2 regions of the Shinella sp. 1A1 genome follow, and region 1 is predicted to be linked to the other one. Evidence: riboswitches for the same ligand, from Rfam matches in the RefSeq annotation. Region 1 holds a riboswitch; the other holds the start of a gene.
What was found. A riboswitch is a leader RNA that binds a small molecule or an ion and turns the genes downstream of it on or off. The one in region 1 is predicted to bind S-adenosylmethionine.
Positions count from the first base shown of each region.

Region 2: it holds a riboswitch for S-adenosylmethionine, as region 1 does, so the genes downstream of both, metA (homoserine O-acetyltransferase MetA) here and ACZ48C_RS01050 (O-succinylhomoserine sulfhydrylase) in region 1, are expected to answer to the same signal.

Region 1 is NZ_AP039671.1:204,085-208,487, reverse strand. Features, by position in the region: gene ACZ48C_RS01055 (2'-deoxycytidine 5'-triphosphate deaminase) at 1-888, opposite strand, end outside; SAM riboswitch at 968-1,046, shown strand; gene ACZ48C_RS01050 (O-succinylhomoserine sulfhydrylase) at 1,089-2,273, shown strand; gene apaG (Co2+/Mg2+ efflux protein ApaG) at 2,397-2,789, shown strand; gene ACZ48C_RS01040 (Hsp33 family molecular chaperone) at 2,970-3,962, opposite strand; gene argF (ornithine carbamoyltransferase) at 4,155-4,403, opposite strand, start outside.
Region 2 is NZ_AP039671.1:3,054,836-3,059,238, reverse strand. Features, by position in the region: gene ACZ48C_RS14980 (aldose epimerase family protein) at 1-1,032, opposite strand, end outside; gene ACZ48C_RS14975 (N-acetyltransferase family protein) at 1,108-1,560, opposite strand; gene metA (homoserine O-acetyltransferase MetA) at 1,564-2,487, opposite strand; SAM riboswitch at 2,547-2,624, opposite strand; gene ACZ48C_RS14965 (ABC-F family ATP-binding cassette domain-containing protein) at 2,805-4,403, opposite strand, start outside.

The DNA of each region.
Region 1 (4,403 bases):
GTCGAAGAAGCCGGCATAGTGGACGCGGAACTCGCCGACGAGCGGGTCGAAGGGCGTCATCTCGGCGGCATAGAGCGGCGGGACATGCACGGCCTCGCGCGAGACGAGGATGTAGAACTCGTCCGGATCGAGGATCAGCTCGTTGCGGCCGCGGCTGAACAGCGGTTCCCAGAAATCGTAGATGTCGTGCTGATTCTTGCGGTCGACATCGACGACGGAGGTGTGGTGCTTGCCGCGATAGCCGATGAGGCCGTCCGGGCCGGTGCCCTTGAGGTCGATGGAAAGCGCGATGCCGCCACCGGAGACGTTCGGCGTCTCGCTGGCGACGAGCGTGTCCGAGGCGTGCAGCGCCAGCAGCTCGCTTTCGCCGAGCAGGGCGTTGCCGCTGCGGAAACGGATCTGCGACAGGCGCGAGCCACGGCGCACGACGATGGGGAAGGTGCGCGGCGAGATTTCCAGATAGAGCGGGCCGGAATAGCCGGCCGGGATCTTGTCGAATTCCTGCGCGCGGTCGGTGATGACGCGGGTGAAGATATCGAGACGGCCCGTGGAGCTCTTGGGGTTCGCCGAGGCGGCGAGGTCCGCCGGCAGGTCGAGGCTTTCCATCAGCGGCACGATATAGACGCAGCCGGTCTCCAGCACCGCGCCCTCGGAAAGGTCGATGACGTGGAGTTGCAGCCGGTCGAGCTTGTCGGCGACGAGATGGGAGGGACCGGGCAGGAAGCTGGCGCGCACGCGAAACGCCTTCGCGCCGAGGCGCAGGTCGAGGCTTGCCGGCTGGATCTGGTCGCCGTCCAGCGCCGCCTCGCTCTTCAGCCTGCCGCTCTCGAACAAGCCGCGAATGGCGTTGTCCGCCAGAATGCCCGTGCTGCGCGTCGCAGAAACCATGGTCGTACCGTCCCTCTCAGAGGGCTCGCACAAAACCAAATGCCGGCAATTGACGCAAGCGCAGGGCCGCAGTATTAGCAGATTATCCCGTGGTGATTTGGCCGGCCGGCTTGCAGCCACGTAAAACAAGTAGCTAAAAAGGCCGGGTGACAAACCGGCCTGCTTACGCGGCCGGTTTTTTTGTTTGAAGGCACGATCACATGAGCAAGTCCTGGCGCCCGGCCACCCAACTCGTTCACGGCGGAACCACCCGCTCCCAGCACGGCGAAACCGCCGAGGCGATCTTCCTGACGCAAGGCTTCGTCTACGACACCTCGGCGGCGGCCGAGGCCCGCTTCAAGGGCGAGACGGACGGCTTCATCTACGCCCGCTATGCAAGCCCCACCAACGACATGTTCGAAAAGCGTATGTGCCTGCTGGAAGGCGCGGAGGACGCCCGCGCCACCGCCTCCGGCATGGCCGCCGTCGCCGCCGCCATCCTCTGCCAGCTGAAAGCCGGCGACCATATCGTCGCGGCCCGCGCGCTCTTCGGCTCCTGCCGCTGGGTGGTCGAGACGCTGGCGCCGAAATACGGCATCGAATGCACGCTGGTCGATGGCCGCGACCTTGCCAACTGGGAAAAGGCGATCCGGAAGAATACCAAGGTGTTCTTCCTCGAAAGCCCGACCAATCCGACGCTGGAAGTCGTCGACATCGCCGGCGTGGCGAAGCTCGCCAACCAGATCGGCGCGAAGGTCGTGGTCGACAATGTCTTCGCGACCCCGCTCTTCCAGAAGCCGCTGGAGCTCGGCGCGCATATCGTCGTCTATTCGGCCACCAAGCATATCGACGGGCAGGGCCGGTGCCTCGGCGGCGTCGTGCTCTCCGACAAGGAGTGGATCGCCGAGCACCTGCAGGATTATTTCCGTCATACCGGCCCCGCCATGTCGCCGTTCAACGCCTGGACGCTGCTGAAGGGCATCGAGACGCTGCCGCTGCGCGTCAGGCAGCAGACGGAGAATGCGAGCCGCCTCGCCGACTTCCTCGCCGACCAGAGCCAGGTCGCCCGCGTCATCTATCCCGGCCGCAAGGACCATCCGCAGGCGGATATCATCGCCCGGCAGATGTCGGGCGGCTCGACGCTCGTCTGCTTCGAGCTGAAGGGCGGCAAGGATGCGGCCTTCGCGCTGCAGGATGCGCTGGAGGTGGTGAAGATCTCCAACAATCTCGGCGACGCAAAGAGCCTCATCACGCATCCCGCCACGACGACGCACAAGAACCTGACGGATGAGGCCCGCGCCGAACTCGGCATCTCGCCCGGCACCGTGCGCTTCTCCGCCGGCATCGAGGACAGCGAGGACCTGCTGGAGGATTTCGCGCGGGCGCTTGCCAAAGTCGGGGCGTAAACCGCGCCATCAAGGAAACGATGGAAAGGCACCGGCCAGGGCGGCCGGTGCCTTCTTTGCATGTTCTTGACGCAGCCACATTCCTGTAGAATAGCTGGGCCTAATAAATTCCAAGGCATTCCCATGTATCGTGCGCTGACCCGCGACATCGAAGTGACCGTAGAGCCATATTATCTGGCCGATCAGTCCGATCCCGACGACAGCCGCTATGTCTGGGGATACCGCGTCGTCATCTCCAACCATTCCGACGTCGCGGTGCGGCTGATGACGCGCTACTGGCACATCACCGACCAGAACGGACAGGTGGACGAGGTCAACGGGCCGGGCGTCATCGGCGAGCAGCCGGTGCTGCGGCCGGGCGATACCTACGAATATTCCTCCGGCTGCCCGCTGGAGACGCCGTCGGGCATCATGTTCGGGCGGTATCGCATGGAGGCGGAGACGGGGGAAGCCTTCGACGTCGCCATTCCGGCGTTCTCGCTGGATACGCCGGGACAGGCGCGCACCCTCAATTGAGTAGATAGCCCCTCATCCGGCCTGCCGGCCGCCTTCTCCTTGGCTGCGGGGCGAAGGAGACCCATGGCACCGGCTTCCTCAAATTCTCGTCGCAAGTGAAAAACGAGCCGCCGCATCCTTCCCTTCTCCCCGCTTGCGGGGAGAAGGTGCCGGCAGGCGGATGAGGGGCAGTCGCCGACCTTACTGCGGCAGGACTTCCGCCGCCTCGAAGCGGTAGGTCGTCGAGCAGAACTCGCAGGTCACCGCGATCTCGCCCTTGTCATCCGCCGTATGGGCGATCTCCTCGGCGCTGAGGCCGGCAAGGACGCCTTTCAGCTTCTCGCGCGAGCAGGAGCAGCGGTCGAAGACCTGCTGCGGCTGGTAGACGCGCACGCCGCGCTCGTGGAAGAGGCGATAGAGCAGCCGTTCGGTGCCGACATTGGGATCGGTCAACTCGTCGGCGTCGATCGTCTCGACCATGGTCTTGGCTTCAGCCCAGTTGTCGTCGTCATCGATCTTGTGGCCGGCCTCGTCGCCGTCGCCGCCGGGAAGGTCCGCCTGGCGCATACGCTCGGGCGATTGCGGCAGGAACTGCGCGACCATGCCGCCCGCGCGCCAGCGATGGCGGGCCTTGCCGGCCTCGTCGCGGTCGTAGAGCTCGGCGACGCCGAGGCGCACCTTGGTCGGGATCTGCTCGGACTGGCGGAAATAGACGCCGGCGATCTCCTCCAGCGTGTGGCCGTCGAGCGGGACGATGCCCTGGTAGCGTTGCGTATGCGCGCCCTGGTCGATCGTGAAGGCGAGAATGCCCTTGCCGAGCAGCTCATGCGGCTCCGTCCTGCCTTCGGCGACGGCGGCCTCCAGCGCCGCCTCATCGAAGCGGGCATAGGCGCGCACGTTCTCCGGCGCGGCGAAATCGGCGACGAGCAGATCGACGGGGCCGTCGCCCTTGGTCTGGACGATCAGCTTGCCCTCGAATTTCAGCGAGGTACCGAGCAGCACGGTGAGCGTGATCGCCTCGGCCAGAAGGCGGGCAACGGGCGCGGGATAATCGTGCCGGCCGAGAATGCCGTCGAGCATCGGGCCGAGCTGCACGGCCCTGCCGCGCACATCGAGGCCTTCCACCTGGAACGGCAGGACATGGTCGTCGCCGGCAAAGCCGGGCTCACCGAGTTTCAGGGCGTTTTCAGCCATCATCGTTCTGCTCCTTGCACACCGCCGCGCCGCGGGCCTTGCGCCCCGCCACGTCCGACAGCGTCTATCGTGATTTCGCGCTCCTGCCGCCCGATCATTCCATACCGGGCGGGCAAGCGCCAGAGACGACGCCTTCCGGCGCCGGGTGTCGGCACCTAGATCGTGCCTGCCCTCAGATATTTCAAGGCCGCGTCAGACGGCGCCGAAGCACCAGGCAAGGATCGACTTCTGCGCGTGCAGACGGTTCTCCGCCTCGTCGAAGACCACGGACTGAGGGCCGTCGATCACCTCGTCGGTCACTTCCTCGCCGCGATGGGCGGGCAGGCAGTGCATGAAGAGCGCATCCTTGTCGGCGCGCGCCATGAGCTGCTTGTTGACCTGATAGGGCTGGAAGATGTTGTGGCCGCGCGCGCGGTGCTCCTGGTTCATCGAGACCCAGCA
Region 2 (4,403 bases), 600 kb from region 1:
ACCCTTGCGGAAGACGTAGTCCGTCTCCTGCCGCAGCGTCTCGCCGGGGCGCAGGACCGCCTTCGGGAAGTTGTCGTGGTTGACGGCGTCCGGCCAGATCTGCGTTTCGAGGCAGAAGCCGGCAAAGGGGCCATAGCGGCGGCCATCGAGGCCGGGCACGGGCGAATCCACATAGGCGCCGGTATAGAGCTGCACACCGGGTTCTGTGGTCAGGACCTCCAGCGAGACGCCGGATGTCGGGCTTCGTACGGCGCCGACGGGGCGCTTGGCCTGCCGTTCGGACGAGAGGCAGAAATTGTGGTCGAAGGCGACACCATCAGCCGCCTTCTGGCGGGAAAGCGGCGTCCAGCTCCTGAGATCGAAGGGCGTGCCGGCGACGGGGCGGAGCTCGCCGGTCGGGATGAGATTCTCGTCGACGGGCAGGTAGTGATCGGCGGCAAGGCGGATCTCGTGGCCGAAGGCGTCGGCGCTGCCGTCGAGGATGAAATAGCTGTGCTGGCAGAGATTGACGGGCGTCGGCGCATCGGTCGTCGCCTCGTAGACGACGGAGAGCACGCCGTCGCCGGAGAGGCGGTAGGTGCAGGTGATGGAAGCGGTGCCGGGATAGCCGGCGCGTCCGGCGAGGTCCGTGACGGCCAGGGTGACGAAGTCTGCGCCCTGATCGGCAATCCGCCAGTTCTGCTGGCCGATGCCATCGCTGCCGCCGTGCAGATGCGTGATGTCGCGCTCGTTGCATTCGAGCTGGTAGGCGGTGCCGTCGATGGAGAAGCGGCCACCGGCGATGCGGTTGGCGCAGCGGCCGGGCGTCGCGCCGAAATAGGGGGAGTGGGCGCGGTAGGAGGGCAGGTCCGCGTAGCCCAGAACGAGCGGGGCGTCGTGGCCCTGAAGGCGCAGATCCTGAATGACGGAACCCCATGTGAGCACATGAGCCGTCAGTCCGCCGCCGGTGATCGTGATGCGCTCGACCGGCTCGCCGTTTTCCAGATGGCCGAAGATCCCGTTTCCTGCCCGCACCGCCCGTTTCCTCCGCATCCGGTTCATTGTGGCGGCAACGTGCCGTTATTTGCCGCCACCCGCAATCAAAAAGTCATACTTTTTGATGCTGCCTCAGAAATTCTTCTGGTAGACGATGAAGGGCGTCTTGTCGGCGATGCGGTCGTAGAGCTTGCGGGCGGTGGCGTTGAAGTCCTGCGTCATCCAGTAGACTTCCGGCGCACCCGCTTCCTCCGCCTTGGCATAGACGCCTTCGATCAGCGCCCGGCCGATGCCGCTGCCGCGCACCTCGGGATCGGCGAAGAGATCCTGCAGGTAGCAGATGCTGTTGATGGTCCAGCAGGAGCGGTGGAAGAGGTAATGCGCAAGGCCCACTGGCTTGCCGTCGAGCGTCGCCAGAAGACCGCGATATTCGCCTTCCGCCGCCTCGCCTGTCAGCCGGGCGAAGGTGCTGGCGAAGATCTCTTCGGGCAGGACCGTCTCATAGAAGGCGAGATAGGCGGTCCATAGGCGGCGCCATTCGCCTTCATCATTCTTGTGCAGAGGGCGAACGACGACACGGCTCATGGGTCAGGCTCCCGTTCCGATTTTCTCGAGGTCGTAGGGCGTGGTCTGGTAGATCTCGTTGATCCAGTTGCCGAAGAGCAGATGCGCATGGCCCCGCCAGCGGTTCTGCGGCGGCAGGGATGGATCGTTGTGCGGGAAATAGTTCTTCGGCAGCTTGATCGGCACGCCGGCCGAGACATCGCGGAAATATTCGTCGGCCAGCGAGGTCGAATCGTATTCGACATGGTTGAAGATATAGAGCCGATTGCCGGCCTTCTCCTGGATGAGGCAGACGCCCGTCTCGTCGGAATCGAGCAGGATGTCGAGTTCCGCCACGTTCCGGATGTCCTCGATGCGGATCTCCGTCCAGCGCGAGACCGGAACCTCGAAATTGTCCGAGAAGCCGTTGAGATAGACCGAGGAGGGCTTTCGGTTGTGGTGCCGGTAGACGCCGAAGGCCTTCTCCTCCAGCGTGTGCTTGGGCACGCCGTGGAAATGGTAGATCGCCGCCATGGCGCCCCAGCAGACGTTCAGCGTCGAATGGACGTTGGTCTCGGTCCAGTCGAGGATCTGCTTCATCTCGTCCCAATAGGTGACGTCCTCGTAGTCGAGGGTTTCCACCGGCGCGCCGGTGATGATGAAGCCGTCGAACTTGCGGTGCTTCACCTCCTCCCACGTATCGTAGAAGGCGAGGAGGTGCTCTTCCGAGGTGTTCTTGGCGCGGTGGCCGCCGACGCGAATGAGAGACAATTCGACCTGCAGCGGCGAGGCGCCGACGAGGCGCGCCATCTGCACTTCCGTCTTGATCTTGTTCGGCATGAGGTTGAGCAGCCCGATCTGCAGCGGGCGGATATCCTGCCGGATCGCCATCGTTTCGGTCATCACCCGCACACCCTCGTTGACGAGGGTCTGGAAGGCGGGGAGCGTATCGGGAATCTTGATGGGCATGTTTCAACTCGATCCAAAACAAAACCGGCCGCAACGATGTCGCAACCGGTCCACGTAAGGCTCTTCCTCGCGCGGCCCTTTAGCGACTTGTTTAACGTGGCTGCAAGCCGGCCGGCCAAATCACCACGGGAATATTGATAACGCCACTGCGGGCGCGAATCAATCCGGCAGCTTCCAGTCTACCGGAGGCCGGCGGGGCGGGGAAAATCAGCGGCGCTTTTTCGTCTTCTGAAGAGACGTCGTGGTCCGTGGCGTGGGTGGTCGGGTCAAGCCCGACCATTACGGAGGAGAGGTTGGCGGATGAGCGCGCGGATGCCTCAGCCTTCCAGCTCTTCCCGCAGCATTTCCAGCTCCAGCCATTCCTCTTCCATCTTCGTCAGGCTGTCGCGCAGCTTCTCCATCTCGGCGGCGAGCTTGTTGAAGGTGGCGGGGTCCTTGGTGAAGAGGTTCGGGTCGGCCATCTTCGCCTCGCGGGCGGCGATTTCCTTTTCGGCCTTTTCCATTTCCTTAGGCAGGTTTTCGAGCGCGAATTTCTGCTTGTAGGAGAGCTTTGCCTTGCCCTTCGCGTCTGCGGAAGCAGCGGAGGGCGTGTCGGCGGCCTTGGCCTTCTCGGCCTTTTCCGCCTTGCGCTTCTCCTCGATCGCGCCGCGGCGCTGGGCCATCATGTCCGAATAGCCGCCGGCATATTCGATCCAGCGTCCATCCGGGCTTTCCGGATCGGCCGGTGCTATGGTGGAGGTGACGGTGCGATCGAGGAAGTCGCGGTCGTGGCTGACGAGCAGCACCGTGCCGGCAAAGCCCGCGACGATCTCCTGCAACAAGTCCAGCGTCTCGATATCGAGGTCGTTGGTCGGTTCGTCGAGGATGAGCAGGTTCGTCGGGCGCGAAAGGATGCGCGCCAGCATCAGCCGGGCGCGCTCGCCGCCCGACAAGTTGCGGATCGGCGTGCGGGACTGTTCCGGCTGGAAGAGGAATTCCTTCATGTAGCCGGTGACATGGCGCTGCTCGCCATTGACCAGCAGCGTCTCGCCGCGCCCGTCGGTGAGGTAGTGGGCGAGCGTGTCGTCGAGGTTGAGGTCCTCGCGGCGCTGGTCGAGCGTGGCGATCTCCAGGTTCGTGCCGAGCTTCACCGTGCCGCTGTCGGGTTCGAGCTGGCCGGTCAGCATCTTCAGCAGCGTCGTCTTGCCGGCGCCGTTCGGGCCGACGAGGCCGATGCAGTCGCCGCGATGCACGCGGATCGAGAAGGGGGCGACGATGGTGCGCTCGCCATAGGCCTTCGTGATCTTTTCCGCCTCGATGACCAGCTTGCCGGATTCCTGCGCGTCGGAGGCGCTGGCCTGTACCGAGCCCTGCGGGCCCTTATGGCCGCGATAGCGGGCACGCAGGTCGTGCAGCGCGCCGAGGCGGCGCATGTTGCGCTTGCGGCGGGCCGTCACGCCATAGCGCAGCCAGTGCTCCTCGCGCTCGATGGCCTTGCCGAGCTTGTGCTGCTCCAGTTCCTCGGCCTCCAGCACCTCGTCGCGCCAGGCCTCGAAATGGCCGAAGCCGCGATTGAGCCGGCGCGACTGGCCGCGATCGAGCCAGACGGTGGCGTTGGAGACCTTTTCGAGGAAGCGGCGGTCGTGCGAGATGACGACGAGGGCCGAGCGGGTCGATTGCAGCTCGCCTTCCAGCCATTCGATGGTGGGCAGGTCGAGATGGTTGGTCGGCTCGTCGAGCAGCAGGATATCCGGCTCCGGCGCCATGACGCGGGCGAGCGCCGCCCGACGCGCCTCGCCGCCGGAGAGCGACTTCGGGTCCTCGCTGCCGGAAAGGCCGAGATGTTCGAGCAGGTAGGTGACGCGGTACGGGTCGTCGCTCGGGCCGAGGCCCGCCTCGGCATAGGCGGCGACTGTGTCGTAGCCGTCGAAATCCGG